3 regions of the Lactobacillus sp. ESL0260 genome follow, and region 3 is predicted to be linked to each of the others. Evidence: predicted binding sites of a transcription regulator. Region 3 holds the regulator's gene; each other region holds the start of a gene.
The links. The regulator HrcA, encoded in region 3, represses chaperone genes, less so after heat shock. The targets are predictions, from matches to a motif close to TTAGCACTCNNNNNNNNNGAGTGCTAA.
Positions count from the first base shown of each region.

Region 1: F5ESL0260_RS08990 (ATP-dependent Clp protease ATP-binding subunit) is a predicted target of HrcA. The motif match lies at 3,121-3,147, and genes of this name have one in related genera.
Region 2: F5ESL0260_RS07640 (Hsp20/alpha crystallin family protein) is a predicted target of HrcA. The motif match lies at 5,038-5,064, and genes of this name have one in related genera.

Region 1 covers NZ_REHO01000013.1:562,344-573,057, reverse strand. The annotation lists gene F5ESL0260_RS09000 (alpha/beta hydrolase) at 1-448, shown strand, start outside; gene F5ESL0260_RS08995 (AAA family ATPase) at 448-2,979, shown strand; gene F5ESL0260_RS08990 (ATP-dependent Clp protease ATP-binding subunit) at 3,184-5,280, shown strand; gene F5ESL0260_RS08985 (branched-chain amino acid aminotransferase) at 5,587-6,609, shown strand; gene F5ESL0260_RS08980 (GntR family transcriptional regulator) at 6,727-7,449, opposite strand; gene F5ESL0260_RS08975 (haloacid dehalogenase-like hydrolase) at 7,592-8,518, shown strand; gene F5ESL0260_RS08970 (PTS sugar transporter subunit IIC) at 8,531-9,772, shown strand; gene F5ESL0260_RS08965 (TetR/AcrR family transcriptional regulator) at 10,234-10,714, opposite strand, start outside.
Region 2 covers NZ_REHO01000013.1:262,169-272,882, forward strand. The annotation lists gene trpS (tryptophan--tRNA ligase) at 1-949, opposite strand, end outside; gene F5ESL0260_RS07610 (SOS response-associated peptidase family protein) at 1,047-1,652, shown strand; tRNA gene F5ESL0260_RS07615 (tRNA-Gly) at 1,809-1,879, shown strand; gene F5ESL0260_RS07620 (CPBP family intramembrane glutamic endopeptidase) at 2,004-2,666, opposite strand; gene F5ESL0260_RS07625 (hypothetical protein) at 2,755-3,111, opposite strand; gene F5ESL0260_RS07630 (Y-family DNA polymerase) at 3,104-4,417, opposite strand; gene greA (transcription elongation factor GreA) at 4,496-4,957, opposite strand; gene F5ESL0260_RS07640 (Hsp20/alpha crystallin family protein) at 5,167-5,589, shown strand; gene F5ESL0260_RS07645 (C1 family peptidase) at 5,728-7,044, shown strand; gene F5ESL0260_RS07650 (nucleoside hydrolase) at 7,143-8,081, opposite strand; gene F5ESL0260_RS07655 (energy-coupling factor ABC transporter ATP-binding protein) at 8,081-8,875, opposite strand; gene F5ESL0260_RS07660 (energy-coupling factor ABC transporter ATP-binding protein) at 8,872-9,708, opposite strand; gene F5ESL0260_RS07665 (energy-coupling factor transporter transmembrane component T) at 9,705-10,448, opposite strand; gene F5ESL0260_RS07670 (hypothetical protein) at 10,441-10,714, opposite strand, start outside.
Region 3 covers NZ_REHO01000011.1:86,060-96,773, forward strand. The annotation lists gene recJ (single-stranded-DNA-specific exonuclease RecJ) at 91-2,367, opposite strand; gene lepA (translation elongation factor 4) at 2,399-4,237, opposite strand; gene dnaJ (molecular chaperone DnaJ) at 4,608-5,750, opposite strand; gene dnaK (molecular chaperone DnaK) at 5,831-7,687, opposite strand; gene grpE (nucleotide exchange factor GrpE) at 7,706-8,299, opposite strand; gene hrcA (heat-inducible transcriptional repressor HrcA) at 8,312-9,361, opposite strand; gene ribF (riboflavin biosynthesis protein RibF) at 9,496-10,428, opposite strand; gene truB (tRNA pseudouridine(55) synthase TruB) at 10,447-10,714, opposite strand, start outside.

The DNA.
Region 1 (10,714 bases), on a different contig from region 3:
GGCGTTTGGTCATTCTAACGGCGGTTTGATTTGGACTTACTGGCTGGAGCACTATTATTCTGAGTATTCAAATGATATCAAAATCAAGAAATTAATGACTTTAGGTACGCCATATAATTTTACTGAAAATAATATTAATAATAGAACGCAAATGCTGGCTGATTTTATTAAAAAACGTTCAGCACTGCCAACCTATTTAAAGGTTTATTCTCTTTCTGGTGGCAAAAATTACGAATCTGATGGTATTGTACCTGAATCAAGTGTAGCTGCAGGTAAATTTATTTTTCAAAATCAAGTAAAAAACTATACTGCAATAACAGTTACGGGTGAAAAGGCAGATCATTCTGATTTGCCGCAGAACAAGCAAGTAATTCAGGCCATAAGACAGTACTTATTAAAGAAGCCAGAAAAGCCGTTAAAGCCGGCTAAAAGAAGGGGCAATCACTAATGAAATATCAAAAGCAGCCGACCAAAATTGAAGTAATTGGTGGTAAAGTTAATAACTTAAAAAACATCAACGTTGATATTCCCCTGCATAAATTTGTAGCGATATCGGGGTTAAGCGGATCTGGCAAATCAAGCTTAGCGATGGGAATCTTGTACTCAGAGGGTGCAAGACGTTATCTTGATTCCTTGGCAGCTTATACCAGAAGACGTATTAGTCAAGTTGGTCGTGCACAGGTTGACGAAGTAAAACATATTCCTTCAGCTTTAGCTCTAAGGCAAAGGCCTGCTGTGCCCGGAGTTCGTTCCACGGTAGGTACAATTACAGAAGTTTTTAACATCTTACGGTTGATTTTTTCCCGTTTAGGTTCACCTGTATGCCCCAACGGTCACCGAGTACCAGCAACGATTAAAATAGCTGAAGCCATGGATCTAACGGGGGCAGCTATGGGACGATTAACTTGTCCTACATGTGGGAGACAATTTTATGCTTTTAGTGCAGAAGACTTTGCGTTTAATTCTGATGGTGCGTGTCAAAAATGCCAAGGACTGGGAACTGTTGAAGAAATTGATGATAGCAAAATCATTGCAGATGAGAATTTATCTCTTGAAAATGGAGCAGTGGCAACTTGGCAAATTCCCGGACGAAATTGGATGTGGCGTATTGCCCGGGAACTAGGGGTACGGACCGATATTCCATATAAAGAGCTGAATGCTAAAGAAAAAGAAATTGTACTTCATGGAAAAGAGCGGAAAGTCCCGATTGATTTGCCAACTTCAACTGGTCGCGTATATCATCTAGATGCGCTATATGAGAATGCTTATAATGCGGTAGCTAATTCACGCAAAACTACTAAGTCTGAACGCGGACTGCAAAGAATTAACTCCTTTTATAAATTCAGTACCTGTCCCCGCTGCCAAGGCTATCGCATTGATCCAAGTCGCTGGCAGCAGTTAGTTGCTGGAAAAAGTATTGTAGCAGCTGAACAATTAACTTTGGGTGAACTGAGCCACTATATGAGTGAGATTTTAGCTTCCCTGCCGCAAGATATGCAGGAATTGGCGGAAAATTTAACTGGTGAATTGATGCATCAAGTCAAGCCCCTGCTAAAATTAGGCTTAGACTATCTGAGTTTAGATAGACAGGCTGCCAGTCTGTCTACGGGGGAACTGCAACGAATTCAGCTTGGTAGAACTTTGCGTACGGAAACCACTGGGGTGCTTTACGTTTTAGATGAACCATCTGTTGGTTTGCACCCTGATAATGTGGCTGGACTGATTGATATATTTCATGAACTGGTTAATCAAGGAAACTCTTTAGTTGTAGTTGATCATGAAACTGCAATCATTAAGGCAGCCGATTGGGTAATTGAAATTGGTCCTGGTTCAGGCAGCCGGGGTGGTGAGATTATTTCCCAGGGAATACCTAGTGAGATTGAGCAAAGTGAACAGTCTCTAATTGGTCCTTACTTAACTGGTAAGGCACCACTCCTAGTTCGTCACAGGGCCAAAACTGACCAAATTTTTAAACACGGTAAGGTTGAATTTGATGTTACTGAACGTTTTAATTTAAAGAATATTCACGCGCAAATTCCACTCAATCGCTTAACTTCCGTTACCGGCTTTTCTGGCGCTGGTAAGACTACCCTAATTCTCGATTCCCTCATTCCTGCACTTAAAGCACAAAAAAATCTTAAAAATGGTCCTGATTGGGTAAAAAATTTAAAAAATGATGCTATTAAAAATGTAATTAGTGTTGACTCTACACCTGTTGGTAAAAATCAACGTTCGACTGTTGCAACTTATACTGATATTATGGATAATTTGCGTAAACTCTTTGCCAAGCAGCCATTAGCAAAAAAATTAAAATACCGTGCGTCTCATTTTTCTTACAATAACAAAGAGGGTGCCTGTCCGGCATGTAACGGAACCGGTGTAATTTCACTTGACATCCAATATCTACCAGATATGGTTGAAACGTGCTCTGTATGTGGCGGTCACCGTTTTAACCAAGCTGTTTTACAAGTAAAATGGCATAACTTAAGTATTGCGGATGTCTTAGATTATTCCGTTGATGATGCGCTAGACAAAGAACTTTTTAAAAATGAACCAAAAATCAATAAAACAATTACAACTTTGCATGATATGGGTCTAGGATATTTGCACTTGGGAGAATCTACTCCAGCTTTATCAGGAGGAGAAGCACAACGCTTGAAACTAACCAGTCATATCCATCAAAGACAAAAAGGGACACTATTTGTTTTTGATGAACCGACCGTTGGCTTACATCCACAAGATGTCAGAACCCTTTTGCATGTTTTTCAAAAATTACTTGAGCAAAAAGGAACTATTATTACAATCACACACGATTTAGATATTATGGCTAACAGTGATTATATGATTGATATGGGACCAAAAGGTGGGCTGCAAGGTGGGAAAATTATTGCAAGTGGCACTCCTGTGGATATTTCGCAAAAATCTAATAGTTTAACTGGTAAATATTTACGAAAACAATTTAAATTGTATCAAAAATAGCAGTGAAAAGTCTTAAAAGAAGCATTAGTGCTTTTATAGCAAGACTTTTTTCTTTTGTGGAAAAAACGGGAAAATTGTGGAAAAAGCAATCATAATTTTTGCCTTCTGTGGATAACCTGCTATAATATTATATGTAAGTAATTAGCAGTCGAACCGATCGAGTGCTAATCACAAATTTATAACCTATCAAAGGGGTGTTTGCATATGGCATATTTTGATAACGATTTTGACGATTTATTTAACGAACTAAACAATTCATTCTTTAACAATACTAACGACAACGGTGGTGCTATTCCTATTCACTACTCCAGTAGTATGAATATTTCTCCACAAGATTTGAATCAAAGTGGACAAGTGAGACAAAAACAAGGTCAAAAGCCAATTGGTGTTGATCTGGTTGAACAAGCTAAGAAGAATAAGTACGATCCTGTAATTGGGCGTGACGAACAAATTCAAGAAGTAATTGAAATTTTAAGTCGGCGCAAGAAGAATAATCCTGTGTTAATTGGACCTGCCGGGGTTGGTAAAACAGCTATTGTAGAAGGCTTGGCACAAAAGATTGCTGCAGGCGATGTTCCTGATAAAATGAAGGACAAGCATATTATCGCAATTAATATTAATGATATGGTTGCCGGATCAAGCTTGCGTGGCAGTTTTGAAGAGCGCCTTAAGAAAGTGATTGACGAAGCAAAAAAGAATCCGAATATTATCTTGTTCATTGATGAATTGCATAATATAGTTGGAGCCGGTTCTACTGATTCTGAGAATAATAACGGTGATGCCGCTAATATTTTAAAACCGGCTTTAGCTAGTGGTGATTTAAACTTAATTGGTGCAACGACTACAAGTGAGTATCGCAGAATTGAAAATGATGCGGCACTCGCACGTCGGTTCCAACCAGTACAAGTTCCGGAACCATCAGCAGACGTTACCGTTAAAATCTTGGAAGGATTAAAGGATAAATATGAGTCTTTCCATCACGTAAAATATAATGACAGTGCTTTGAAACTCGCAGTTGAATTGTCACAACGTTATATTCAGGGACGTTATTTACCTGACAAGGCCATTGACTTAATGGATGAGGCAGGTGCTAAAAAGGGTCTTGATACAATTCCCAGCGATGAAGCAACTTTAAAGAAACGGATTAAAAAGCTTGAAAGTGAGAAAGAAGCAGCTGTCAAAAAAGAAGATTATAGTAGAGCAAACGAGTTGAAAAAACAAGTCGAAGACTTGCGTGATAAGGCTAATCACGTGGATGACGCTGCCACTCCACATGTTACTGATGAAGATATCTACGCTTTAATCGAAGCTAAGACTAAGATTCCAATGAGTGAATTACATGCAAGTGCAGGACAAAAGAACCTTGACTTGGCTGAGAAATTAAAGAAAGTAGTTATTGATCAGGATAATGCTGTTGACATCATTACAGATGCGATTGCCCGTAAACAAGTTTTCAAAGACAATGATCGTCCCACTGGTACGTTCTTGCTAACTGGACCTACTGGTGTAGGTAAGACGGAATTAGCTAAACAATTAGCTATTCAGCTATTTGGTGGTGAAAATCATCTTATTAGACTGGATATGTCTGAATATCAAGATCAGATGGCAGTTAATAAATTGATCGGTTCGGCACCGGGCTATGTTGGTTATGGTGAAGGCGGCCAATTAACTGAAAAAGTTCGTCATCAACCATACAGTTTGATTTTGTTTGATGAAATTGAAAAAGCTAATCCACAAGTATTCAATGCTTTGCTTCAGATCATGGACGATGGGCGCTTAACTGATGCTCAGGGCAGAACAGTTTCCTTTAAGGACACAATTTTAATCATGACTTCTAATGCAGGCTACTCTGACCAATTATTAAAAGACGGCAAAGTTGATCATGATAAGCTGATTAAAGCTCTTGAGGCCTACTTCAGACCAGAATTTTTGAATAGACTTGATGCTATTGTTCCGTTTAATTCATTGACCAAAGATGATATGAATAAGATTATTGATATCTATTTGAATAAAATGGCACATGTTTTGGCTAAAAAAGGTGTTAAGGTTGAAGTCTCTGATGAAGCTAAAACCTACTTAGCAGATAAGGGTTATGATAAGAAATTTGGTGCAAGACCTCTACGTAGAGTCGTTGAACAAGATTTAGAAACGCCAATTGCCAAGTTATTAATGAAAAAACCTGACACTAAAACAGTTAAGTTTACAGCAGATGATAAACATGTTTACCTAAATGATGCCGCAATTTTGGACATTTCGGCAAAAACTGATACTGAAACTAAAGATAGTGCAAAACAAGACTAATTTTAAAAACGAGAGTCATCCTATGAAAGTGATGTAAACCCTGAAATTAAGATAAATTGGGGAGTCATATTGCAATGAAGGGATGGCTCTTTTTTTAAATATATTCGTTTCACGTGAAACTAGATGCACATACAAAATTTTGCTTTTGTTTTATTATTAGAAGTTCAAATTATTTTATTGGACAATAGAGAAGTTTTACTATTGACAATAAAAAGAATTTAGTTTAAATTAGTTAACAATTAAATTAATATTAAAAGCTAAAGAGAAATTTTTAGCTTATGTAGTTTTTTATAGGGGACAGTTCAAATGAAACAACGAGTAGAAGACCTAGATTGGAAAAATCTGGGATTTAAGTATCGAGATCTGCCTTATCGCTATGAGGCAAAATATAAAGATGGTGAATGGCAGGAAGGGAAACTGACTGAAGATTCAACCATGACATTTTCTGAAGGTGCAGAAGTCCTGCACTATGGTCAGGAAATTTTTGAGGGCTTAAAGGCCTATCGTAGAAAAGACGGTAAAATCAACCTGTTTAGACCTGATCAAAATGCACACCGCTTTACCCTTTCAGCAAAGCGGTTAGCCATGCCGCCTTTCCCTGAAGATAGGTTTGTTGCTGCAGTAAAGCAAGTTGTTAAGGCTAACGAAGAGTTTGTACCACCATATGACAGTGGTGCGACCCTGTATTTACGGCCACTTATGGTGGGAACATCAAAAGTTTTAGGTGTTGAAGCAGCCAGCGAATATACCTTCCGCATTTTTGCGGTTCCAGTTGGCGCATATATTAAAGGATTGAACCCTGCAGATTACATTGTTAGTGAATACGACCGTGCCGCATATGCCGGTACTGGTCAAGCAAAGACATCAGGTAACTATGCCAGCAGCTTGCTTCCGTCCGTTGAAGCACACAAAAACGGCTTTGCCGATTGTCTTTACTTGGATCCACGTGAACATAAATATATTGATGAATTTGGTGGTGCTAACTTCTACGGCATTACCCAAGAAGGTCAATTTGTCACACCAAAATCACAATCGATTTTGGTTTCTATTACTAAGCGCTCACTTTTGGAAGTCGCTAAGTGGCAAGGACTAAACCCGGTTGAACGTCAAATCACTTTGGAAGAAGCGTTCAACATGAAAGAAGCTGGTGCGATGGGTACAGCTGCTGTAATTTCACCCGTAGGTTCAATTACCTATAAGGGTGAAAAGCACGTTATCTACAGTGAAACAGAAACTGGACCGGTAACGACTAAGCTTTATAATGAATTAGTTGATATTCAGTACGGTAATAAAAAAGGCCCAGAGGGCTGGGTCCAAACAGTAGAATAAGTTTAAATATCGGGAACATAAAAGCGAGGCTTAGGCCTCGCTTTTTTTATAACATTTTAGAATTATTATGACTAAAACATTGGAAAAATTTAATAACAGTTTTATGACTTAAAAAAATTATTTTCCCACAAAGTTTTGGTAATCGAATTTTGAAGTTAGAATTTTTCTTTTACTTAATATAATTAATTCATTGTTATTGTTGTATGCCGATTTAAGAATAGTCAAAGCAGGTTCAAAATCAGCGTCTAAAATTTTTGATTCTTCGCTGGATAAATTCATTATTTTATAGGTTTCTTCAATCACTTTTAAATTGATATGTCTTTGCCTAATTAAAAAATCAATCTCATGTTCATCAAAGGATTTTTTGTTTAAAAAACTAAAATATTCATTTTTTAATATCAAATTTTCAAGAACAACTGGAGTGGATTTCAGTTTATAAAGCATATTTATTTTAATAACGTTTTGAGATTTCTTAAGTCCCATTCTTTGCCTAATACTTGAGGAAGGGGGCTCTTTAATAAATGTCAAAATGTGCTTTTTAAGTTTATTTCGGTTTTCGCCAATATAGTGGTTTCTAAGATTTAAATCAAAAAAAGAATTTAGGGATTTAGGCTTTATTGCCGAAACAAAAGAACCTTTTCCCTGTATACGATAAATAAAACCACGTTTTTCCAACTCTTGCATGGCTAAGCGAACAGTAGTCCGACTCATAGAGTATTCTTCACCAATTTGCTTTTCAGTTGGTAACTTATCGTTAGGCTTCATTTGGGTTTCAATTTGTTCTTGTAATGTACTCATTAGTTGAGAATAAAGAGGAATTTTATTTGAATTATCACGCACTATGTTCACCTCGACTTGTTATAACAATATTATGAAAGAAAAAAATTTTTTTGTCAATAATGTGCTTGACAAGTATATGCAAGCGCTTTATAATTCGTTAAAAAGGTAGTGTTGTTATAACAAATTATAAGAAGAAAGGTAGATTAGATTGAAACGACTTTTGGATTTCTCGGCCAGAGATTTTTTAGAGGCTACCCCGTTGGAGCTAAAACAAGCTATTTTGGCTTCAGAAGGGCGTACCATCATGGCAGAAAATGTTCCTACACATCACCCATTTTTAAATGGTGTAACCAATGCTGAATTGGAAAGAGCTGCTGGGGCGGATCTTTTAATGTTTAATACTCTTGATTTGTTTCACCCGATTATTCGAGGAGTACCAGAAAAAATTAAGGAAAGTCCTGTAACCTGGATTAAAAAGGCTACTGGAAGAGCTATTGGAGTAAATTTAGAACCCGTAGATTTATCTGCTTCAATGGTTGAAGAGCGAACCGAGATATCTATTGGTCGTGTCGTTTCTCCCAAGACTTTAAAGGAAGCACAAAACCTAGGATTTAGTTTCATTTGTTTGACTGGAAATCCAGGAACAGGTGTTTCAAATAAATCAATTAAAAATGCTATTAAAATTTCAAAGGAATATTTTAATGGCTTAATAATTGCAGGAAAAATGCATGGTTCTGGAGTTGATGAGCCAGTGATGAATTTAAATATAGCTAAAGACTTTATTTCTTTGGGAATTGATATTTTATTGGTTCCTGCACCGTATACTGTTCCTCATTTTATGGAACAAGATTTAAGAAAAATTGTTGATTACGTAAAAGCTTATAACGAAGGAAAAAATATTAAAGAGAAAGTTTTAGTTTTAACTGCAAACGGTACTAGCCAAGATTCTTCGGATATTGATACTATTAAAAAAATTGGACTTGCAGCTAAAGCATGTGGAGCGGATATTCAGCATATTGGTGACTCTTTTAATGGTATCTGTTTGCCACAAAATATTTTTGCATTGGGTCAAGCTATTAGAGGCTACAGGCACCAAATGACTATGCTAGGTAAATCAAATTATAGATAGGAGTGATTTGAAATGATTAATAAAGTTCAAAAAATTGCTGCAAAAATTAGTAGCCAGCGTCATTTAATTGCTTTAAGAGATGGTATGGCAAGTGCTATGCCTTTGATTATTATTGGGTCAGTTTTTATGTTAGTTGCGAACTTTCCTATTCCCGGTTTTACTGCTTGGCTTAAAAATATTGGGATTCAAGATTTTTTTAATAAAGCTGCTAATTCAACCTTTGGGATTGTGGGACTTACTGTAACCTTCTCAATTGCATATAATCTTGCGAAATATTATAAAGTTGATCCTTTATCAGCTGGTTTATTATCTTTAGGTTCTTTTGTATTGTTAACTCCAGTTTTAAAAAATAATGGATTTCCAATGCAATATTTAGGTAGTGCTGGCCTTTTTGTAGGAATTATTGTTTCGCTTATTACTACTGAGATTTTTAAATTCTTTGTAAAGCGAAACCTGGTAATAAAAATGCCAGATACAGTTCCTCCTAATGTTAGTAGAGCTTTTGCTGCTATTTTACCTGGATTTTTTTCTATTACATTTTGGTTTTTAATATTATTAATTACTCACTATATGGGAATTGATAATATTCATGCTTTAATTGCTAACATAATTGCTAGACCGCTGAGCATTTTGACAAAAACTTTACCAGGAATTATTCTTGTAATTTTTATTCAATGTTTCTTTTGGATGTTTGGTATTCACGGTGCACAGGTAACGGGTCCCATTATTGAACCATTGCTTCTGCAAAATTCCGATGCTAATAGGATAGCTTTTCAAGCGGGAAAGCATTTACCTAACATTATTACCTATGAATTTTTATATAATTTTGTTTTTTCTGGTGGTGCCGGATGTGTCATGGCATTAGCAATTTTACTTTTTCTTTTCTCTAAGAGTAAAGAAAATAAAGTTTTAGGAAAACTGTCAATTGCACCAGTTAGCTTCCAAGTAGCTGAACCAGTTTTGTTCGGCTTTCCAACCATTTTAAACATTAAAATGGTAATTCCTTTTGTAATGTCTCCAGTGGTAACTGCCTTAATTACTTATTTTGCAATGGATTGGGGTCTAGTTGCAAAACCTGTTGGTGCAGTTATACCTTGGACAACACCACCAGTAATAGCCGGCTTTTTAGCTAGTGGAGGTAAGATAAGTGGCGCAGTTATTCAAATTATTACTATCCTAATTAATATGGCAATTTATTATCCGTTCTTTAAGATGGACGATAATGAAAAGCTCAAAAAGGAGTTAGCAAAATGATATTTATAAGCTTTTAATTATTTTGCATAATTTAAATATTAATACATTGCTACTTTTTAATTTAAATAAAGTTCTTAATTTAGTTCAAACTAATATGGTGGATACTGGATAATAAGATTATTTTCGAAAAGATTTAAATTTTAGCTTAGTTAAATTTGTCACCAGAATATGGGTATAGATACGAAAGCAAAAGTATTGAGAATTATAATAGGAGTCGAAAATAGTTTGGTAAATTAACAACTTTTAAAAAATTTTTGTATTAATCTATCTATTATGTATTTTAAAAAATATTGTACAGAATTTTAACTAAGGGCTATTTGATTGGCAAAGTTCATTATAAAGCATTATTTGGATATTATATAAGTCTAAATAAGGGTGACTAGTTTTTAATAGTCATCCTTATTTGATAATAGATTGCCTGGAATATAAAAAGTATCAATATATAAGAAGGTGAAAAATCTTTATTCTTCGATCTTGTCCAAACTTTGCTCCAGCAATTTGCGAAAGCTTTTATCGGCTGGTAACGATTTATCCGCAAACCAACCTGTTCCGACATTGACAATATCTCCTATTGCCAAATCCCTGATACATCTGCTTGCTAATAGTTGCTTTTTAGGGTCAGTGAACTCAGTTGCTATCATTTGATTAAAGATAGATTTAAGTTCATTAAAAGCTGCAGTAGTTTCAGGAAACATATTGGTACGCGGCATTTTCAAAACAAATTGTGTTAAATGAAAATGATTAAGCGCTATTTGGCGAAACTCCATTGCAAAATCAATAATTGCTGTCATACCGGCTTTACCAAATAAATTTCGTCGCAGCTGATCTGTCATTAAATTAATTAACCAAGCAACTATGGCATAATTCAGTGCTAACTGATTGGGAAAGTAGTTATATAAAGCCTGTGATTGGGTACCAAATTCTCTGGCAATGGTCGCAAAA
Region 2 (10,714 bases), on a different contig from region 3:
CTTTTTTAGAGCCCTCAATCAGCATCTCATAAACAGCAGATATATTCTGTTCATATTGAGCACGCCGCTCACGTATTGGAGCCAGTTCTTTTTCCAACACCGTATTTAAGTAACGCTTAATTTTAACGTCACCCAAGCCGCCTTTTTGGTAATCTGCCTTTAATTGCGCTACCTTATTCTTGTCAGGATCAAAAATATCAAGGTAGGTAAAGACAGTATTGCCCTCTACTTTGCCTGGATCTTCAACATGGATGTGCTGGGGATCAGTATACATTGACATTACTTTTTGTTCAACGGTCTTGGCGTCATCAGACAAATAAATAGCATTATTTAAGGATTTGGACATTTTGGCATTACCATCTAAACCAGGCAAGCGCCCCTCACCCTTTTCTGGAAAGTAGCCTTTAGGTTCTACTAAGACATTGCAGTTATAGACACGATTAAAGGTCCGCACAATTTCACGTGCTTGTTCTAGCATGGGCTCTTGGTCATCTCCAACGGGTACTAAAGTTGCCTTAAAGGCTGTGATATCAGCTGCCTGTGATACTGGATAATTTAAGAAACCCACGGGAATGGAATCGTTAAAACCTTTTTGCTTGATCTCAGCTTTAACAGTTGGATTACGCTCTAAGCGGCTGACTGTGACTAAGTCCATATAATAGGCTGTCAGTTCAAACAAGGCGGGTATTTGGGATTGAACGAAAACGGTTGAAAATTGAGGATCTATCCCCACTGCCAAATAGTCTAATGCTACTTGAATTAAACTTTTTTGAATCTTTTCAGGATTACGGGCATTATCAGTTAAAGCCTGGGTATCAGCAATCATGATAAATGGGTGATATTCACCCGAATTTTGCAATTTTACCCTATTCTTTAATGAACCAATGTAATGACCCACATGCAACTTTCCCGTTGGTCGATCACCTGTCAGGATAATTTTCTTTTTCAATTTAGTTTTCCTTCCTTAAATAATTAAAATCTTTTTAATATAATAATTTATAATAATTCTACCAAAAATCAAGCAATGATTAAACACGGAGGAAAAAATGTGTAATCAATTTCAACTGCCAAGTTTGGCCGAAATTAAAAAATACTTAGCAAACGACTTAAACTTGCCTTTAATAGAACCCGCAAGTAACTTACCCCAAAATCAGAACATTTTCCCACAAGGAATTGCTCCTGTACTAGTATATTCGAATAAGCAATTACAGTTACTGCCTAAATCCTGGGGTTATCCCAGTCCATTCGACCACAAACAAGTGGTTTTTAATGCCCGGGTTGAACGCTTCTTTGAAGAAAAAAGATCAATGTGGGATTCTTCATTTGCCAAATCTCGCTGCATTATAATCGCCAAGCAATTTTTTGAATCTAGTCATGAAACCTATCTGGGGGAAAATAACCATAGTTATCACGAACGCTTCAGTTTTAAAAATGCGAATGCCGCACTGACATTAATCGCCGGAATCTATCAAAAAGACCATTTTTCAATGGTTACTACTAAACCTAACGCGTCCTATGCCCCAATTCATGACCGTATGCCCCTAGTTATTCAACCAGATGAATTGCGCCAATGGCTGTTTCAAAACTTCTCGTCTTTAGTTGATCGCAGCCAGTTGGAGCTTGATTCTGTCAAAATGCCCCATAGAAAGTAATTACTCTTAAATTTTTCGATCACTTATTATTACGCAAATAAAGCTAAAACACGCGAAAATATTAAGGGCTTTAGCTACATTTTATCTAGCCAGTTTTAAAAATCAAAAAACAAAACTTGGTTTCGCAAACGAAACATGGTAAACTGTTTGAGTAATGCGGGTATAGTTTAATGGTAAAATGTTAGCTTCCCAAGCTGAAGATGCGGGTTCGATTCACGCTATCCGCTTAATTAAAAGGCAATGGCTTCGATAGTCGTTGCCTTTTTACTCTACGCAGATAATTGAAACCAAAAAAATTCCCCAAATTTCGGACAAAATTTAGGGAATTATTTCATGTGCTAAGCTCTTATTTTAAGTCATAATTATTAAGATAATGCCATTTAGCACCGCTAAATAAATTGGCATCCATAAAGTTTGAGTATAAAGGTAAGACCAAGCAAAAAGCCCACCAAGTACAACGTTAACTACTAACAGTAACAGTGAATTTTGCCAATTGAGTAAGCCAAACAAGATACCAGAAGTTAGTATTCCTAGAATTGCTGTTAAGACAGTGTTACTTCTAAATGCATAATTAAATAAAAACCCAGTAATTAAAAATTCTTGCAGAATTGGTAAAACTATCCCTATTGCAGCTAGTAAAAACCAGTAAGTCAAACTTGCCTCCTGGTGCAAATAAGCAATTTGAAAATTGTATAATTTTAATCTGCCGTAGGACTGGAGCCAGGAAACACTAATACGTAATGCCGTTACCACAGCAGTCAAACCAATTATTAAGCCAAAATTGTTTAGCCAGGAGCCCCCAAAACTACGGTCAAAAAAGCGCTGTTCTCTATTAAAGCGATAAATAAAAAACAATGAAACCATCAGCGAGATAGTTGCAAATAAGATTAAATCCCAAATATGAATCGGTGAATTAGCAGTAACTAGCTTAATCACGCCGACAACCATCAAATAGCTAATAAAATAAACAAAATAGCGTATAATGTTGCCTTGCCTCGATGCTGGTGTATTCACAAAAATTACCTCTATACTATTATGTACCTTACAAGTTCCATATTATAGCAAAAAAAGCAACCTATATAAAATATCAAGAAAATTTTTCTCAATCGATACTGATGTTATTGATATCTTCTAGCGCAATTTTTTGGCCAGCAACAATAATACCATCATCACTATAGCCACTGACAAAACCAACTATATCTGCGGGCAGCTGATCATCATTGTTCATGACCTTGACTTGCAGGTGAACCATGCGGTGATTACCATACGCCTTAAGGAGTTGCAGGCTTATTTCTTCCATACTCATAGTTTCTTTTGCCGAATGCTGCACGCTGCGCTTTTGCTTATCTTTATTAATTGCCATTGTATGATCGCTTAAAAAGAAACCTTGCCACTTTTTCATTTTGCGATCTTGATAGTTTTTAAAAAAATCTGTGACAATTTTATCAAAATCATTCATATGCATTTCCGCCATTATGCCCGCCAACTAAACTACTGCGCCTGATTGCTGTTGCACCTTTAGATAAACTAGATGCCTTAACTAAACTGGTAAAGCCATATTTCTTTCTGATTCTATCAATAGTTATATTTATAGTCCGTTTTTTTATCTGCTCAGAAACTGGAACAAAAAAGGTCAATTGCTGGCAGGTATCCGGCTCTAAACGACTGCAGTTAACCCCTAAAGCACGGACTGTTTCGCCATGCCAATTTTTACGAAAAAGTGCCAGTATTTCTTGCACTAACAAGTCATTATCATTGGTCGGACAAATTTTTTGCTGCACATTAAAGCCCTTGCGCCTGCCATCTTGTTCATACCTGGAAAAGCCGACAAATAAACTAATGCAGCCAGCTTGCAAGCGGTGTGCCCGTATTCTGGCACCTACCTGCTCGCCAATTTCACGTAAGACTATCTCAATCTCCCGCTGATCTGTATAGTCACGGTTTAAAATCTGTGAATTGCCGTAATTTTTCATTATGGGAAAATATTTTTCGCTAATAATGCTGCGATCCACTCCCCAACTGATTGCAAATAACTGCTCACCAATCACGCCAAATTCTTTTTTTAAGATTGCTGGATCAGTATGTGCCAATTCATACATATTATTAATATGTAACCGACGCAAACGGACAGCTATTCTTTTGCCAATCCCCCAAACATCTTCCAGATCTTTAATTTGCCAAATAGTATCAGGTACATCAATATAATGCCAATAATCAATCATTGAACAACGGTGTTTAGCAGAAATATCCATGGCTAATTTGGCTAGCAATGGATTTTCTCCTATTCCGCAAGTAGTGTAAAGTCCAATTTTTGATTTGATTTCTACCTGAATTTTGCGTGCTACCAGATACGGATCGTTGCCAAACAAACGCCATGACTTAGTCATATCAATCATGCTTTCATCAATAGAATAGACATGGATATCCTCATCAGCAGCATACTTTTGAAAAATTGCCAATACCTGCATGCTGCGCTTGATGTATAAGTTCATATGAGGTTCTACTAAAATCAAATCCGGCGCTTCTTTTTTGGTGGGTAAATCACGTACTCTCATGACGTTAGTCAACCCATATTTCTTTTTCGCTAATGGTGAAGCCGCCATAATTAGCCCCGAGCCGTAATTTGTATGCGGCTGATGCGAAACTACTGCCAACACAGCTTTCATTGGATTTAGACCTAATTGAAGTGCCTCACAACTAGCAAAGAATGATTTGTTATCAATCATAAAAATTAACCGGTGTGGTTCATAACGGTAATCATACATTGCTTTCACTTCCTATTGCAAACTTACGTTCGCTAAAATAAATTATACAAACACAAGTTCGAATAATCAAGCAAAAATTTATTCGATTTTTGCAATAGTAACTTGATACTCACCGGCAGGTGCTGCAACACTTACAGTTTGACCAGCTTCTTTTTTCATAATTGCTTGACCCAGAGGTGAGTCAAACGCAACTTTTCCTGCTTCAATATCAGCTTCCATGCGGCCGACAACCTGGTATGTTTCAGTCTCCGGATCGTCAGCAAATTTTAGTGTGACCGTCTTGCCTAAATCTACTTTGCCATCGGCCTTCTTTTCAATAATTTCGGCATATTTCAACTGCTTTTCCAGATAACGCAGACGACTTTGAAGATGACCTAAATCACGCTTGGCCTCCGTATATTCGGTATTTTCCGATAAGTCGCCTAAAGAGCGGGCTTCCTGTAAAATTTTAATTCTTCTGGGTCTATCCTTTTTTAAACTGGCTATTTCATCTTTAATTTTTTGGTAACCTTGGGGCGTCATTTTTTGATAATAAACCAAAATATTCTCTCCTAATTATTTTCTTAAAAATATTATCCACAAGCTATAAATACCAATTTCAAGGTATCTAAGCTAATTGTTTAGCACTCTAAAAATAATAGTGCTAATTATTTCCTTTTTATGAATCTGCATACTATAATAATAATTGTAAGGAAGAAATGAAAGTCTTCTGATACAAATATATAAATTTCGAAAGGAAGTTTTTTACTATGGCAAATGATATGATGAATCGGCACAATGACCTATTTGATGCGATGAACGATTGGTTTGATCTTCCGAGAAAATTTTTTGACGATAACGAAGTAGCAAAATTAATGCAATCAGATGTTGTTGAAAACGACAAAGAATATGTGATCAAAGTTGATATGCCCGGAATGGACAAGGATAAGATACACCTAAATTATAATAATGGTATTTTGAGCGTATCCGGCTCAAGAAAATCATTTAAGGATATGTCTAAGGATAACAGTATTATCCACCGTGAAAGAAGCGAAGGTCACATTTCACGCAGCTTCAGATTACCAAATGTAGTTGCAAGTGACATTCACGCCAAATACGATAACGGTGTATTGACTATTACCTTGCCAAAGCAGCAAGCTGGTGCAAATGATAACTCAATCCAAATTGATTAACTTATTACCATCTTGCATAAATTTTAAATAAGTTACTAATACAATTCTCTAAAGCGAGTTCAGCTATTGAACTCGCTTTTATTTTAGCTTAAAATATATAGTAATTTAAAAATAGATTAAAAAAGGAGAATTTATTTTATGGCTCATAAATTAACTGTCCAAGAGTTGGAAGAATTTGCCGCAAACTTTAATGAAAAACCACAAAATCAAGTTGTTGCCCGAGCAGCTCAAAAAAGTGGTGTTTTAACAGCTGCTTACAATGAACGCGTTCAAGGTGAATTGACCCGTGTATTTTCAACCGAGCTTGACACAGAAAATGTTACTAATCAACGTCAATCAGGTCGCTGCTGGGAATTTGCCACTTTAAACATCTTACGCCACAATTTTGGTAAAAAATATCACTGCAAGAATTTTACTTTCTCACAAAGCTACAACTTCTTCTGGGATAAAATTGAACGGGCAAATATTTTTTATGACAATATCTTAGACACAGCAGACGAACCACTCGATTCACGTACTGTTAAAGCCCACCTAGATGGTGCAGGCGAAGATGGTGGTCAATTCCACATGGGCGCTGCTTTAATTGAAAAGTATGGTGTTGTTCCTTCTTATGCAATGCCTGAAAGTTTTAATACCAATAATACTAACGGCTTCGCCAAAGCTTTGGGTGATAAGCTGAAGAAGGATGCTCTGGTCTTGCGTAAATTAAAGCAGGCCGGTAAAGACGATGAGATCGAAAAAGCCCGCAAGCAATTCTTAAGTGAAGTTTACCAGATGACTGCAATCGCAGTCGGTGAACCACCTAAGAAATTTGACTTGGAATATCGTGATGACGATAAGAAATACCACTTGGATAAAGATTTAACTCCACTGGAATTTTTGCATAAATACATGGGTGACGTTGACTTCAACGACTATGTCGTATTGTCTAATGCTCCAGACCATGAATATGATAAATTATATGGTCTACCTTTTGAAGATAACGTTGAGGGGTCATACCGCATCAAATTCTTAAACGTGCCAATGGAGTATTTGGAAACTGCAGCTGTTAACCAGTTAAAAGATGGCGAAGCAGTCTGGTTTGGCAATGATGTTGGTGAACAAAGCGACCGCAAGAAGGGCTACCTTGACAGTGATTTGTATCAACTAAGCGAACTCTTTGGCGTAGACCTTAAGATGTCCAAGGCTGATCGTTTGCGCACTGGTGCAGGCGCTTCTACTCACGCAATGACTTTAGTTGGTGGAGATGAAGACGGTGGACATGTTCGCCAATGGAAGGTTGAAAACTCCTGGGGCGAAAAGAATGGCGACAAAGGATTCTTTGTTATGAACAACGACTGGTTTAAAGATTATGTTTACGAAGTTGTTGTCCACAAGAAGTACCTGACACCAGAGCAAGTAGCTATAGCAGAAGGTCCAATTACTGATTTGCCAGCTTGGGATTCACTCGCTTAAATTAATTTATACCTAATAAAAAAGACGAAATTCACAATAGAATTTCGTCTTTTGTCTATCTTAAAACAATTATTTAGTAAAATTGACTGCTTTTAATTTCAATTGACTAATTTTCGGTCCAAAAACTGCAAACTTTTTTGTAAAAGAGCAAAAAATAGCTTTTTAGTCATTTTTTTAATTAGTACATTATGGGCTGCTTTATTCTCGTCTTTTCCCTTAGCAATATACGTTTGCCCATATGCATCTCCGTGATTAGTATTAACTTTAATGTTGGCTGGAACGGCCTCAAAAAATTCTGGCCAAATTGCATACTCCATTGCAACTAGGTCGTGTACAGGTGCAGCCGTAAAACCAAATTGTTCACCTGATTTTTGATAAAAATGTAACAGGTTCCCTGCCAATTTAGATGCTGGACCACCAAATTGAAGACTTGCTATTTCCTTTTTAGTAATAGTAATTTTTTCAGTTACATCTAAACCCGCCATGATCACTTCCAAAGATGAACTAAAGACAATTTGCGCCGCTTCAGGGTCAGTCCAAATATTGAATTCAGCTAAGTCAGTAACGTTGCCGTGATCTATACCTCCGCCCATAATAACTATTTTAGCTATTTTAGGTATAATTTCGGGAAAAGTTTTAATTAATAACGCGATGTTTGTGAGCGGTCCCGTAGCAACAATAGTCACCTTTTGAGACTGCTTTTTCAACATATTTGCCATAAAACAAATTGCATTGTCATCTTCAACCGGATAAGCATATTTATTTAAACTATCTGAGCCATCCATACCAGTGCTGCCATGAGCTTTTGCCTGCACGTGTAATTGATTAAGCAGTGGCCCTGCTTGTCCTTGAACTAACGGAATGTGTTGCTTACAAAAGGCTAGTAAGTAGCCCGCATTTTGCGTTACCAAATTAATATTCTGATTGCCGCCAACTGTGGAAACACATAAAACCTTTACCTTATCAGGATTACCTAAAGCAGTTAATAAAGCCATCGCGTCATCTTGACCAGGATCGCAGTCATATAAAATATCCATTAATTTACCACTCTTAGTAGATCTGTAACTGTTAAGACGTTGCTAAACCCTAGTTTTTTTGCCAGTTGACCAATTACTGGCGGTTCTAATTTACTCTTACGTAAAAGAGACTCATCACTAAAAATTTCTGCAGGAGAACCTTCTTTTTGCTTATGAGCCTGAGCAAAAACTATCAGGCGTTTAAAATTATTAACTACAAAGCTCATGTCGTGTGTAATTGTAATCACTAGCTTATGCATGCTTGTTAGTTTTTTGATAATTTTATTTAAACGTATAATTGAGTTATGATCCTGCCCTGCGGTTGGTTCATCAAAGACCATAACTTCTGGGTTCATAGCTATAATTGCCGCAATTGTAACAAATTTTCTTTGAGAATAAGGTAAATTATATGGATGTTCATTTAATTTATTATCCAAGTGACACAGTCTAGCAGCGTCTTTTACCCTGGTAATTATTTCCGTTTGTGGCAGCTTTTGCTTTTTTAGCGAAAATGCAATTTCTTTTTCAACTGAATCTTGAAAAATCTGCTCATCAGGATTTTGAAACACATACCCAACATGGTGAGATAATTGAGCTACACTGATTCCTTTAGTATCTTTGCCATCGAGTAAAACTCGACCCTTATCAGGTCTAATCAATCCGTTCATCATTTTTACAGTAGTAGTTTTACCAGCACCATTTTGTCCGATAATAGCTACTGCCTCACCTAGTTCAAATTCTAAATTGACACTTTCAACTGCATTATTTTTATTATCATACGAATAACTGACATCATCCAGACTTAAGTAACTCATGCTCTAGCTTCCTTTAACATTTCATATGCTTCATCAACCGTAACAGGAACTTGTTTTGATTTAGGATATTTTTTTAAATAGAAAGCTGATACTTCTGGAATCTGTCCACCTGCAGCTACTACTTTTTCATCACTAAAAACATGATGTGTTTCTCCTTTAACCACAAGTTGTCCGTCTTGGATCACTGCAATTTCATCACAAACTTGTGCTAGTAAATCAACTTTATGATCAACAATAATTATGGTCTTACCTTGCTTTTTCAAGTTTTTGACAATATTATACACAGCTAATGTCGAGCTGGGATCTAGCTGTGAAGTAGGCTCATCTAAAATAATTAATTCTGGATCTAATACAATAACTGAAGCCAGAGCTACCATTTGTTTTTGACCACCAGATAAATCATAAGGATTCTGATTACGTATTTTTTCTAAGTTTAATAATTCTATGACTTGCTCAACTTTATTGTCAGCTTCTGCTCTAGGAACAGACAAGTTCTCCAGTCCATAACCTATTTCATCATAAACTGTATATTTAACACCAGTTATTTGTGTAAACGGATTTTGAAAAGCATAGCCAATTTTTTGTGCCAGTCTGCCCAGGTTAGAAGTATCCAGCGGTTTGTCTTCAAAGATAACCTTTCCTTCAAGCTCGCCTTTATAAAAAGCAGGAATAAAGCCACGCATTATATTGCACACAGTCGTTTTGCCAGAACCATTGCTGCCAATAACACCCAATACTTCACCCGGCTCAACCTTTAATGACAGATCTTTAATCGTTAGGTCTGAAGTTAACGGATAGCGATAATTGATATGTTGCAGTTCTATTAAGCTCATAGAAATTTACCTCCCCAAATAACAAAAACAACCAAGATTAAACAGAGTATTATGTCTAATAAATAATCGATTCTCTTTTTTGAAATATGATGCAAAGTTGTCCTGGGAGTTGGATTAGAAAAGCCACGTGCCTGTAACGTTAAAACTTTTTCTTCATTTTGCTCAACAGAAGATAAAACCAAGGGACCCATCATTGGTATAAATGTCTTTATTCTTTGCCATAATGAACCCGTAGTTTCTACTCCTCTTGCTTGCTGTGCCTCATTAATGATATTTGACTGCCACATTAATTGGGGAACAACCTGAATAGTTGAAGCTAAAACAAAGATAGCTTTTTTAGGCAACTTAGTTTGATCCAGAGCTTGGATGATAACATCGCTGGGAGTAACTAAAAAATACCAGATAATTGGTAACGAAATAGCAATTATCCTGCTTGCCAACATAATTGCAGTATTAAGACCTGTTTGTGAAAACTTAATGACCCACCAAATTTTTTGTGAATCAGGATAGCTGATGAAAAACACTTGCAATACAAATAAAAAGACCACAATTAATGCTAAAGATTCAAAGAACAATTTAATTAGCCTGACTAATGTACCAGAAAATAATGCCAGAATCATTGTTACAGCTATTAAACACAATTGAACCTGCCACTTTGAGCTCATCATACTAAGTAAAATAAGAAGCAAAACAATTAATGCCTTAGTTGAAGGATATAGTGATTTAAACCATTTAAGCATAGATTAGAGCCTTTCTGTTTTTAATGTATGGACGACCATAATTTAATTTTATTAAAAATCTATCGGGTAAACGTCTTACTAAAAGCCATGCAATAGTGAAGTTAAAGGCCACACTAAAAGTACCCCCAACTAAGTTTGCTTGAATTGTTGACCAAAGCAAAGCTTTGCCTGCTGCTAAAAATACAGCTGTAAGCAAATCACTACCAGCTCCTGTTGCTCCACCGAACACAAAAGTTGTTACTATAGCTGAAGGTACTGCAGTTGCA
Region 3 (10,714 bases):
AACCTCCAAAACTTAACTTTCTTGCTAAAGCTTACTCGACCTTAATATTCTAACAGATTTTGAACTTAAAAGCATTAAATCCGTGAGAAATTAATGTTGTTTTAATTGCTCATTCACGTACATTAGTAATTTTTGACTTGGCATCTGTCTTAAATCAGTTATAAATTTAATTTGGGAATTAGTTGCCCTAAAATAATTAGAATCTGTTAATTTTCTTTTTATGGGATTGGCAACGCCGAATATTCTGTCATCTTCTAATTTGACAAATTTTAGTTCAAAAAACACCCGCAAAATGAAAAGAATCTTATCATAAGTGATTTGTAAAAATAAACCTACCGCACGATAATCGGCTACAGCCAAACCAGGGTGAGAATACACGTATTTCAGCAGCCTCACAAAATCAGCTTTTAGCGGTAGTTGCTTAACAGGCAATTGATCCATAATAAAGCGCAAATAAAGTTGGTCGTAATTATTAGTTAAAGCTAAATTGAGTTCCTGCAGATTACGGGGAACATCAAGAAAAGCAGCTACTTCACCCTCATTCTTATAATCATTTACCAAAGTAATTTTAGCTGGATCAATATCATACAGGCTAGAAGCAATATTTTTATTTCTTTTATCAAAAATCAAATACCTATCGGCAAATCCCATTATGTATTTTTCATTCCGCAAATCAATAACAGGTGCAGGAACTGCTAATTTTGGCGCAGCAAAAATGATGCCCTTGATTATTCCTTGTGGTTTTATCTGATTACGATAACAATTTTCCTGCAGCTCAATAAATATTTGATCTACATATGGTAAGAGAATCTTGGTCAAATATTTTTTGTTAAAGCCGACAACATCAATATTCTTATTATTTTTTCCAATATTTAACTTAATATGGTTTTTTTCTTTTCCCATGTAAAAGCAGCTATTTATTGCAGGATGCAATATGCTGAAAACAGGAGTTACATTATCGCTGCCAAACGGCCCCGCCTTTTTAATGTCAGTAATTATTTTCAAGTCAAGATTAGAAAATGGTAATTCACAATCATAATAGCGAATATTTTGATTATAAATTCCTTTAAAACTTTTCTCGAAAGTGGCACGCAATGAAGTTATCTTGTCTTCTGTCATTGACAGACCACAGGCAAAGTCATGACCGCCAAATTTGAGAAACAGTTTATCTTTCAAAGGTTCTAATGCATTAAAAAGATTAAAACCGTCTACAGACCTCCCAGAACCTTTTATGATTCCCTTGTCATTTTTAGTCAATACTATAGTTGGTTTGTGAGTTTTTTCTACCAGTTTATTGGCAACTAATCCTAAAACGCCTTCATGAAACTTAGGATTATATAAAACTAAGGTTTTCTTTCTTTCCCAGCCATTATTTTTAATTTGATTGAGACAGGAATTGTAAACTTTACTAGTTAAATTTTTACGTTTAGCGTTTAATTCTTCAATTTTATCTGCAATCTTTTCTGCCTCATCATCAGTTTCACACAAGAGAAGGTCTACAGCTAAACTGGCATTATCCAGTCTGCCAACCGCATTCAGTCTTGGTGCAATATTAAAACCAACATCATTTTCGTCTATGTGTCCCATTTGTAAGCCAGCTTTTTTTATTAGAGCTCTCAAACCTGGTCGCTCAGTTTCGTTGAGCATTTTAAGGCCCCGCTTGACGAGAATGTGGCCTTCCCCTGAGACTTTAACCATGTCACCGATTGTACCAATCATTGCCAGCTCCAGTAATTCTGGCATTGAATCTTGCATCAAGGCTCGGCTAATTGTATAGGCTACTCCAGCGCCGCAATAGTCATCAAACGGATATTTTTGTCCGGGGTAATTACAATGAACTAGGGCATAACTTTCAGGCAATTTATCTTGAAATTTATGGTGATCAGTAATTATTGTATCAACACCCATACTTTTAGCATAGTCTACTTCTTCAACCCCTGTAACACCATTATCAACAGTAATAATTAGTTTCGTACCGTCTGCTACAATTTTCTTGTAGGATTCAAGATTTGGTCCATAGCCATCTTTAAAGCGATCAGGAATAAAGAAATGAACATCGGCTCCTAAAATTCCCAGCGTCTCCATCATGATACTGGTGGCAGTAATACCATCTGCGTCATAATCACCATAAATAGTAATTTTTTCACCTGCATCAATTGCCTGGTTAATCCTTGTAACAGCTTTTTGCATATCGTGCATTAAGTAAGGGTCTGCTAAATCGTCTTCAGTTGCATTAAACCAAAATGCAAGTTTTGCGTCAGTATTTATTCCGCGCAAAGAAAGCAGCTTAGCCGTAATCGGACTAAGCTGATACTTTTCAATCAATTCTGGAGCTAATTTTTCACCCTTGCGCTCACGCCATTCAATCATTAATTAATTCAGCCTTTTTATTTTCCTACTATTTTGAATTTAAATCATCATCATTCATTTTTAAAACTGCCATAAAAGCATCTTGAGGAATTTCAACATGCCCTACAGCCTTCATCCGCTTTTTACCCCTCTTTTGCTTTTCTAGTAATTTAGCTCTTCTATCAGGGTCTCCCGTATGAATTTTCCAAGTTACATCCTTGCGGTATGGCTTAACAGTGGCACGCGAAATTATTTTAGCACCAATTGCTCCCTGAATATCAACCTCAAAGTTTTGCCGCGGAATTAATTTCTTAAGCATCGAGGTCATTTGTCTTGCTCTATTTTGTGCTTCATCCCGGTGGGCTATGAAACTTAAAGCATCAACAACTTGCTTATTTAACAGAATATCAATTTTAACTAAATCTGTTGCGCGGTAACCCGTAATTTCGTAATCAAGAGAAGCATAACCCTTAGTAGAAGACTTCAAATCATCAAAAAAGTCATAAATAATTTCAGCCAATGGCATATTGTAAATTACGTTAACCCGATATTTGTCTAAATAGTCCATTGTCACAAACTCGCCTCGTTTGCGTTGACATAATTCCATCACAGGACCGACAAAATCATTCGGTACCATTACTTCTGCTTTAACAAAAGGTTCCTGCACTTCCTTATATTCACCTGCAGACGGTAAATCAGAAGGATTATCAATTACTTTGGTCGTACCGTCATTCATAATTGCATGATAATCTACAGAAGGGGCAGTCATAATCAAGTCTAGGTTAAATTCCTGTTCAAGTCTCTCCTGCACCACATCCATGTGGAGTAAACCTAAAAAGCCACACCTAAAGCCAAAGCCTAAAGCGGTTGAAGTTTCAGGTTCAAATTCTAAAGCAGCATCATTGAGCTGCAATTTTTGCAAAGCTTCTTTAAGATCATCATATTTAGAGTTGTCTACGGGATACATACCAGAATACACCATTGGTGGTATCTGCCGATACCCAGGTAATGGCTCAGCTGTGGGATGTTCCGCTGCAGTAATTGTATCACCAACACGAGTTTCACGAACGGACTTGATGTTAGCCGTTAGGTAACCAACATCCCCCGCAATCAGAATATCCTTTTTAACTGGATGTGGACTAGAAACTCCCACTTCAGTTACTTCATACTCTTTACCCGTATTCATGATTTTTATTTTATCGCCAGGTTTAACCGTCCCTTCTTCAATCCTGACAGAGAGAACTACCCCGCGATAGTCATCATACTTAGAATCAAAAATTAATGCTTTAAGTGGGTTTTGCAAATTACCCTGCGGTGCCGGAATGTCTTTTACGATTCGTTCAAGCAACTCCTTAATGCCCTGACCAGTTTTACCAGAAACTTCAACAGCGTCGGATGCATCAAGTCCCAGCATTTCTGTAATTTCTTCTTTAGCTTGCTCTGGGTTAGCCGAAGGCAAATCGATCTTGTTTATTACAGGCAATATTTCTAAATCATCATCAATTGCCAAGTAAGTATTTGCCAAAGTTTGGGCTTGTACGCCTTGCGAAGCGTCGACTACTAAGAGCGCACCTTCACACGCAGCTAAAGAACGTGAAACTTCGTATGAAAAATCCACGTGTCCTGGTGTATCAATTAGATGAAAAATGTAGTCTTCGCCATCTTGAGCATGATATTTAATTTCAACCGAGTTCATCTTAATGGTAATACCGCGTTGGCGCTCAAGCGGCATGTCGTCTAACATCTGATTTTTTAATTGGCGTTCAGATACTGTATCGGTCAACTCTAAAATACGGTCCGCAATCGTTGATTTTCCATGATCAATATGAGCAACAATGGAAAAGTTGCGAATATGTTTTTGATAATCTTGTAATTTTGTTATGTCCATAAATAATTTGCACCCTTTACTCTATCTTTATTATTATAGCAAATTCAACAGACTGTATAAAACGAATTAAGAAACATGACAAAATTAAAGAGCTAATTCCTTTATATTTTAGGAATCAGCTCTTGTTCAAATTGCCAAAAATGTTAATAATACTTGACTATACCGTGCTTATCAGGTTTTCCATTTTTTGCAAAAAGTTTCATATATTTATGAAATTCTTTTTTTGCCCATTGAGGTGCATCCGCCGATATAGTTATCCCGGTATCATTTTTATTCCAATATTTATAACCCTTAGGACATTCTAACATTGCAATTTTTCTTCTATTTTAATCAAAAAGATCTAATCAGTGAAGTTATGATAACGTAATTATCACTGCAATTTTTCTTTTAGCCTTTCAAAAAATCCTTTTTCTTGCGGCATTATTGACCCTCCACCTGCTTTGACAAAATCAACTAGAGCCTGTTTTTGCTTCTCATTAATTGATTTTGGAATTTGAACTTGAACGGTGGTAATCTGATCGCCGTTACCGTTGCCACGCAAATACGGAACACCTTGTCCGTGGATGGTAAATTTCTTATTTGGTTGAGTACCTGCAGGAATTTTTAGCTTCTTTTCGCCGTGTACAGTTTTAACATTAATCTCATCGCCTAACGTTGCCTGGGCAAATGAAATTGGAACGGTCGTATAAATAGTTGTACCTTTACGCTCAAATTCCTTTGATGGTTTAATCCGATAATTGATGTACAAATCACCGTAAGGACCACCATTTTTACCAGCTTCGCCTTGACCTTCATAACGCAATTGCTGGCCATTGTCTATTCCAGCAGGAATATTAACTTCAATGGTATTCTTACCGTCAATTACGCCATTACCATGACAAGTTTGACATGGATGTTCAATAATTACACCTTTTCCATGGCATTTGTCACAAACAGCTTGCTGTCGAATCATACCTATCAGGGATTTTTGAGTGATAGTCATATAACCTGAGCCATTACATTTATCACAAATTATCGGATGTGTGCCTTTTTCAGCACCATTGCCCCCACAAGTTGGGCAGGTTTCACTCCTAGTATAGGAAACTTGTGTTTTCTTACCCGTAATTGCATCCATAAAATCAATAGACAACGTATAATCTAAGTCCTCACCGCGAGTTGGCGCCGTGGGATTTACATGTTGTTGATTGGCACCTGTGGCACCACCGAAGAAATCATTAAATATATCGCCAAAATCACCGAAGCCCCCAAAGTCACTGTATCCTTGACCAGCACCGCCAAAACCTCCTTGACCATTGACTCCAGCTGAACCAAATTGATCATATTGGGCTCTTTTTTGCTTGTCATGTAATACTTCATAGGCTTCGTTAACCTTTTTATATTTTTCCTCAGCACCAGGCTCATGGTTTAAATCGGGGTGATACTTCTTGGCAAGTTTGCGATAAGCAGAGGTAATTTCTTTGTCACTGGCATTGCGATCTACTCCCAGCACTTCATAATAATCTTCTTGTGCCATCTATAAGCTCCTTAACCTTACAAAAGAAAAGAACTACTTTTCCTGGCAGTTCTTTTCTAATTTATTCAATTATAAACCCTTTACTTATCTGGGTCTACCTTATGAAATTCACCTTCACCTGCAGAACCATTATTACCATCTTGTGAACCAGGATTTTGTGGTCCGGCTTGAGGTCCAGCTTGTCCTTGTGCACCTTGAGCTCCACCATTAGCTTGGTACAATTTGACTGCTAAGTCTTGTGCAACCTTGGATAATTCATCTTTCTTAGCTTTCATTTCATCCAAATTGTTGTCTTTTTGAGCTTTCTTTAAAGCATCAAGTGCATCTTGAACTTTCTTAGTATCATCATCAGAGACTTTGCCTTTGACATCTTTCAAGGTCTTTTCAGTGGAGAAGATTAATTGATCAACTTCATTACGTAAGTCGACTTCTTCTTTCTTCTTCTTATCCTCTTCCGCATGTTCTTCAGCTTCTTTTTGCATCTTCTTAATTTCTTCATCAGATAAGCCGGATGAACTCTTGATAGTAATCTTTTGTTCTTTACCAGTTCCCATATCCTTAGCAGAAACATTAACGATACCGTTCTTGTCAATATCAAAAGTAACTTGAATTTGTGGTACACCACGAGGGGCTGCAGGAATATCAGTTAATTCAAACCGTCCTAAAGTCTTATCATCGGCAGCCATTGGGCGTTCACCTTGCAAAACGTGCACATCAACAGCTGGTTGATTATCAGCAGCAGTTGAGAAAATCTGGCTCTTTGACGTTGGAATAGTTGTATTCTTTTCAATAAGTTTGGTAAATACACCACCCATTGTCTCAATACCAAGTGATAATGGGGTTACATCAAGTAAAACAACATCCTTAACGTCACCTGAAATGACACCACCTTGAATAGCAGCACCTAAAGCAACAGCTTCGTCTGGGTTAATTGAGTGATCAGGCTCTTTACCAGCCCACTTCTTAACTGCATCCTGTACGGCAGGAATTCGAGTAGAACCACCATTTAAAATGACTTTATCAATGTCATTAACTGTTAAATCAGCATCTTTTAAAGCATTATCAAATGGGATCTTAGTCTTTTCAACTAAGTCAGAAGTTAATTCATCGAATTTTGCCCGAGTTAAATCGGCTTCAAGGTGCAATGGGCCAGATTCACCTGCAGAGATAAATGGCAATGAAATATGGGTTGCTGAAACACCAGACAAATCTTTCTTCGCCTTTTCGGCAGCATCCTTTAACCTTTGTAAAGCCATTTTATCTTTAGAAAGGTCAACACCATTTTCATCTTTAAAGTTCTTAATCAACCAATCAATAATCTTGTTATCGAAGTCATCACCACCAAGGTGAGTATCACCATTAGTTGAAAGAACTTGGAACACACCGTCACCTAATTGCAAAACGGAAACATCAAAAGTACCACCACCAAGGTCGTAAACTAAAACTTTTTCGTCTTCAGCATCTTTGTCAAGACCATATGCAAGGGAAGATGCAGTAGGTTCGTTAATGATTCTCTTAACATCAAGGCCGGCAATTTTACCAGCATCCTTAGTAGCTTGACGCTGAGCGTCATTAAAGTATGCAGGTACAGTAATAACAGCATCGGTTACTTTCTCGCCCAAATAATCTTCAGAGAATTTCTTGATATACTGCAAGATCATTGCTGAAATTTCCTGTGGTGTATAAGCTTTATCACCAATTTTGACCTTATAATCAGTTTCGCCCATGTGACGTTTAATAGAAGAAATAGTATTGGGATTGGTAATTGCTTGTCTTTTGGCAACTTCACCTACTTGGATTTCTCCATCTTTAAAGGCAACTACTGAAGGGGTAGTGCGATTTCCTTCTGGGTTAGTAATAATTTTGGGTTCTTTACCCTCCAAAACGGCAACTGCTGAGTTAGTAGTTCCGAGGTCAATTCCGATAACTTTTGACATTGATATGCTTCCTTTCAATTATTGTGCTACAACAACCATAGCTGGTCTTAAAGTACGATCTTTGTACAAGTATCCCTTTTGTAAAACTCGTACAACATGATCTTTTTGATCATCATTTTCAGCTGCAACGGTTTGAACAGCTTGGTGTAAATTGGGATCAAATTTGACACCTTCAGCTATAATTTCACTGATACCGTGATCTTTCATCGCTTTAACCAGTGAATCAAGTGTCATCTGTACACCTTTTTTAAGCTGTTTTGATGCTTCGTCATCGACTTTAGTAGCTAAAGCTCTTTCTAAATTATCCATCGCTGGCAAAACATCTTTAGCTAAGGATTGAGACTCATATTTGATAAGCTGCGCTCTTTCTTTATTGTAGCGATTTTGCATATTTTGCATCTCAGCTTGACTGCGCAAATACTTATCTTCCAGATCGTCTTTTTCTTTTTGCAATTGAGTCAAATTACGCTGCAATTTACTTTCCAAAGACTCTGGTTTCTTTTCTTCGTTAGCCTTAGTCTTAGAATTTTCTACTTCTGTCTTTGACTTTTTATGCTCATCTTTTTTTGGCTCTTTTTTTGAGTTTTTACTATTATTTTCTTCTTTACTCACGGCTAACCTCCTTTATTTGAATCTACCATAATAATCAAGTAATTTTTTAGATAGTTCGTTTCTGAAATACTCGAGTAATCCAATCACCTGAGAATACGGCATATTATCAGGGCCAAGTAAAGCAATTATGCCCTTTCCATGAGAGCCAACGCTGTACTCTGCCGTAAGCAGACTGTAATCCTTTAACAAATCATTTGATAATTCGGATCCTAAACTAACTCGAACCGGATACCTGTCGCTTTTCAAATTTTGCCTATTGTCCAAAATACTGGAAATCAAATCATTATGCTCAATCATTTCATAGAGCGATCTTAAGTTTGAAATATCGTCCAGAGAAATGTTGTTAAGCAGGTTAATCTGGCCATCAACATAGGTTTGCTCACTGGCAGCATCGTTAATAACATCCTCGACCAAATTAATCAGTTCAGAGACATGAGCAACTTTAAGTTTATTGCCCAAAGTCTTTTTAAGATAGTCTGGAGTAACTTGATCTAAAGTTTTGCCCACCAGCTGATCGTTAATCATGCGCACAGCCTGTTCAATTTCATCACCATTAACATTATAAGGTAAAGTATAAACCTGGTCATGAACGTCACCATCACTAGTTCCTAAGACAGCCATAATCTGTCTGTTAAACAATGGCACGATACGAAAACCAGTAATAGTTAATTCACTATTTTCAGGACCTTCCGCAAATGCTGTGTAATTGGTTAGATCCGATAAAATTTTTACAGCTGCCTGAACGATGTCGTTAACCTGATGAAACGGTTGATCAAGCTGACTAATGATTCGCTTATATACAGAAGATGAAATTTGTAAAGGTTCAACCAAGTTGTCAAGATAGTAGCGGTAGCCTTCAGTTGAAGGTACGCGGCCACTGGACAAATGAGTTTTTTCAATCAAACCCTTATCTTCTAAAACAGCCATTTCGTTACGAATAGTAGCACTTGAAACCTTAATAGGCAGTTGATTCATAACAGTCTTGGACCCAACAGGATCATGTGTCTGCGTAAAATCATTGATAATTGTTTTTAAAATTAATTCTTGACGTTCGGTCAACATAAATATCGCCCTCACTTTTAGCACTCAATCTGATTAGGTGCTAACAATTTATATGATACTAGCTTTTAGCAGAATGTCAAGTTGAGTGCTAACTTTTTTCTTAAAAAACGTCAATCATTTTTTAGTATCATTAATTAATTCATCGCAGCAAAATAATTTTTAATTTCAGCCTCGTCTTGACTCATTTGTTGTGTTAGCTCTTTTAAATTTGCAAATTTAATTTCACCACGGGTATACTTATACCATTTAATTACCATTTCCTCATTATAGGCTTCCTGATCAAAGCCAAATAAGTTTGACTCAATATAAAGCTTTTTCCCCTGATTGATAGTCACATTATAGCCTACACTTGTCATTGAGTCATACCACTTACCACAAATCTTGGTTTTAGTCGCATATACGCCAATTTTAGGAACAGCCTTGTCTTCACTCCAAACCAAATTAGCTGTGGGAAAACCTAGTTTATGCCCATTGCGCAAACCGTGACCTACATAGCCTGACATAACATAGGGAAAGCCCAACAACTTAGCGGCTAATTCCATATTTCCACTAGTTATCGCTTTCTTGATTTCCGTAGAACCAATTTTTTGACCATCATAAGACTGCTTAGGGACATTAATTATATTGAACCTTCCCTGAGCAAACTTAGGGAAATTTTTCATATTAGCCGTGTCTTTAGGGCCATATGTGTAATCAAAGCCAGCAACTACAGTGTCTGCGTGTAATTGAACTATTATATTATCAACAAATTCCTGAGCCGTAAGTTTACTAAATGCCTCATTAAAATGCATCACCAACAAATAATCAACTTTGAGTTTTTGCATCTTGTATGCTTTTTCTGCAAGCGTATCTATGTAAGTAACTTTTTTATTTTGATAGACTTCTTTTGGATGACGATCAAACGTCATTACCACTAGTGGCAAATGTTTTTGCGTTGCCTTTTCTTTTGCAATTTTGATTAATTCTTGATGTCCGCGATGAACTCCATCGAAGAAACCTAAAGCAAGAATAATATTTTGGGGAATTATGTTTTCCTTAAAGGGGTATGTTAAATGGATAATTTCCATAATAAGACCTTCATTCACCTATTCATTTTGTAAAAGCATTAAATACGGGCGATAAATGGTACCATCTTTGCGATAAATTGCCTTAACTTTATTATTGTAACGTAATGCCACATTATTTGCATTCGTTTTCAAAGAAATAGCTACACCATTTTTAACTTTAGACCATAATTTTTCATCAAGATTCATTTGCACGTAATTTCTAAAAAAAGAATCAATTGGTTGAATAATTTGATCAATTAATTTAGGATCTTCGGTAATTTCAGAAAGTTTTACAGACTGACTAATA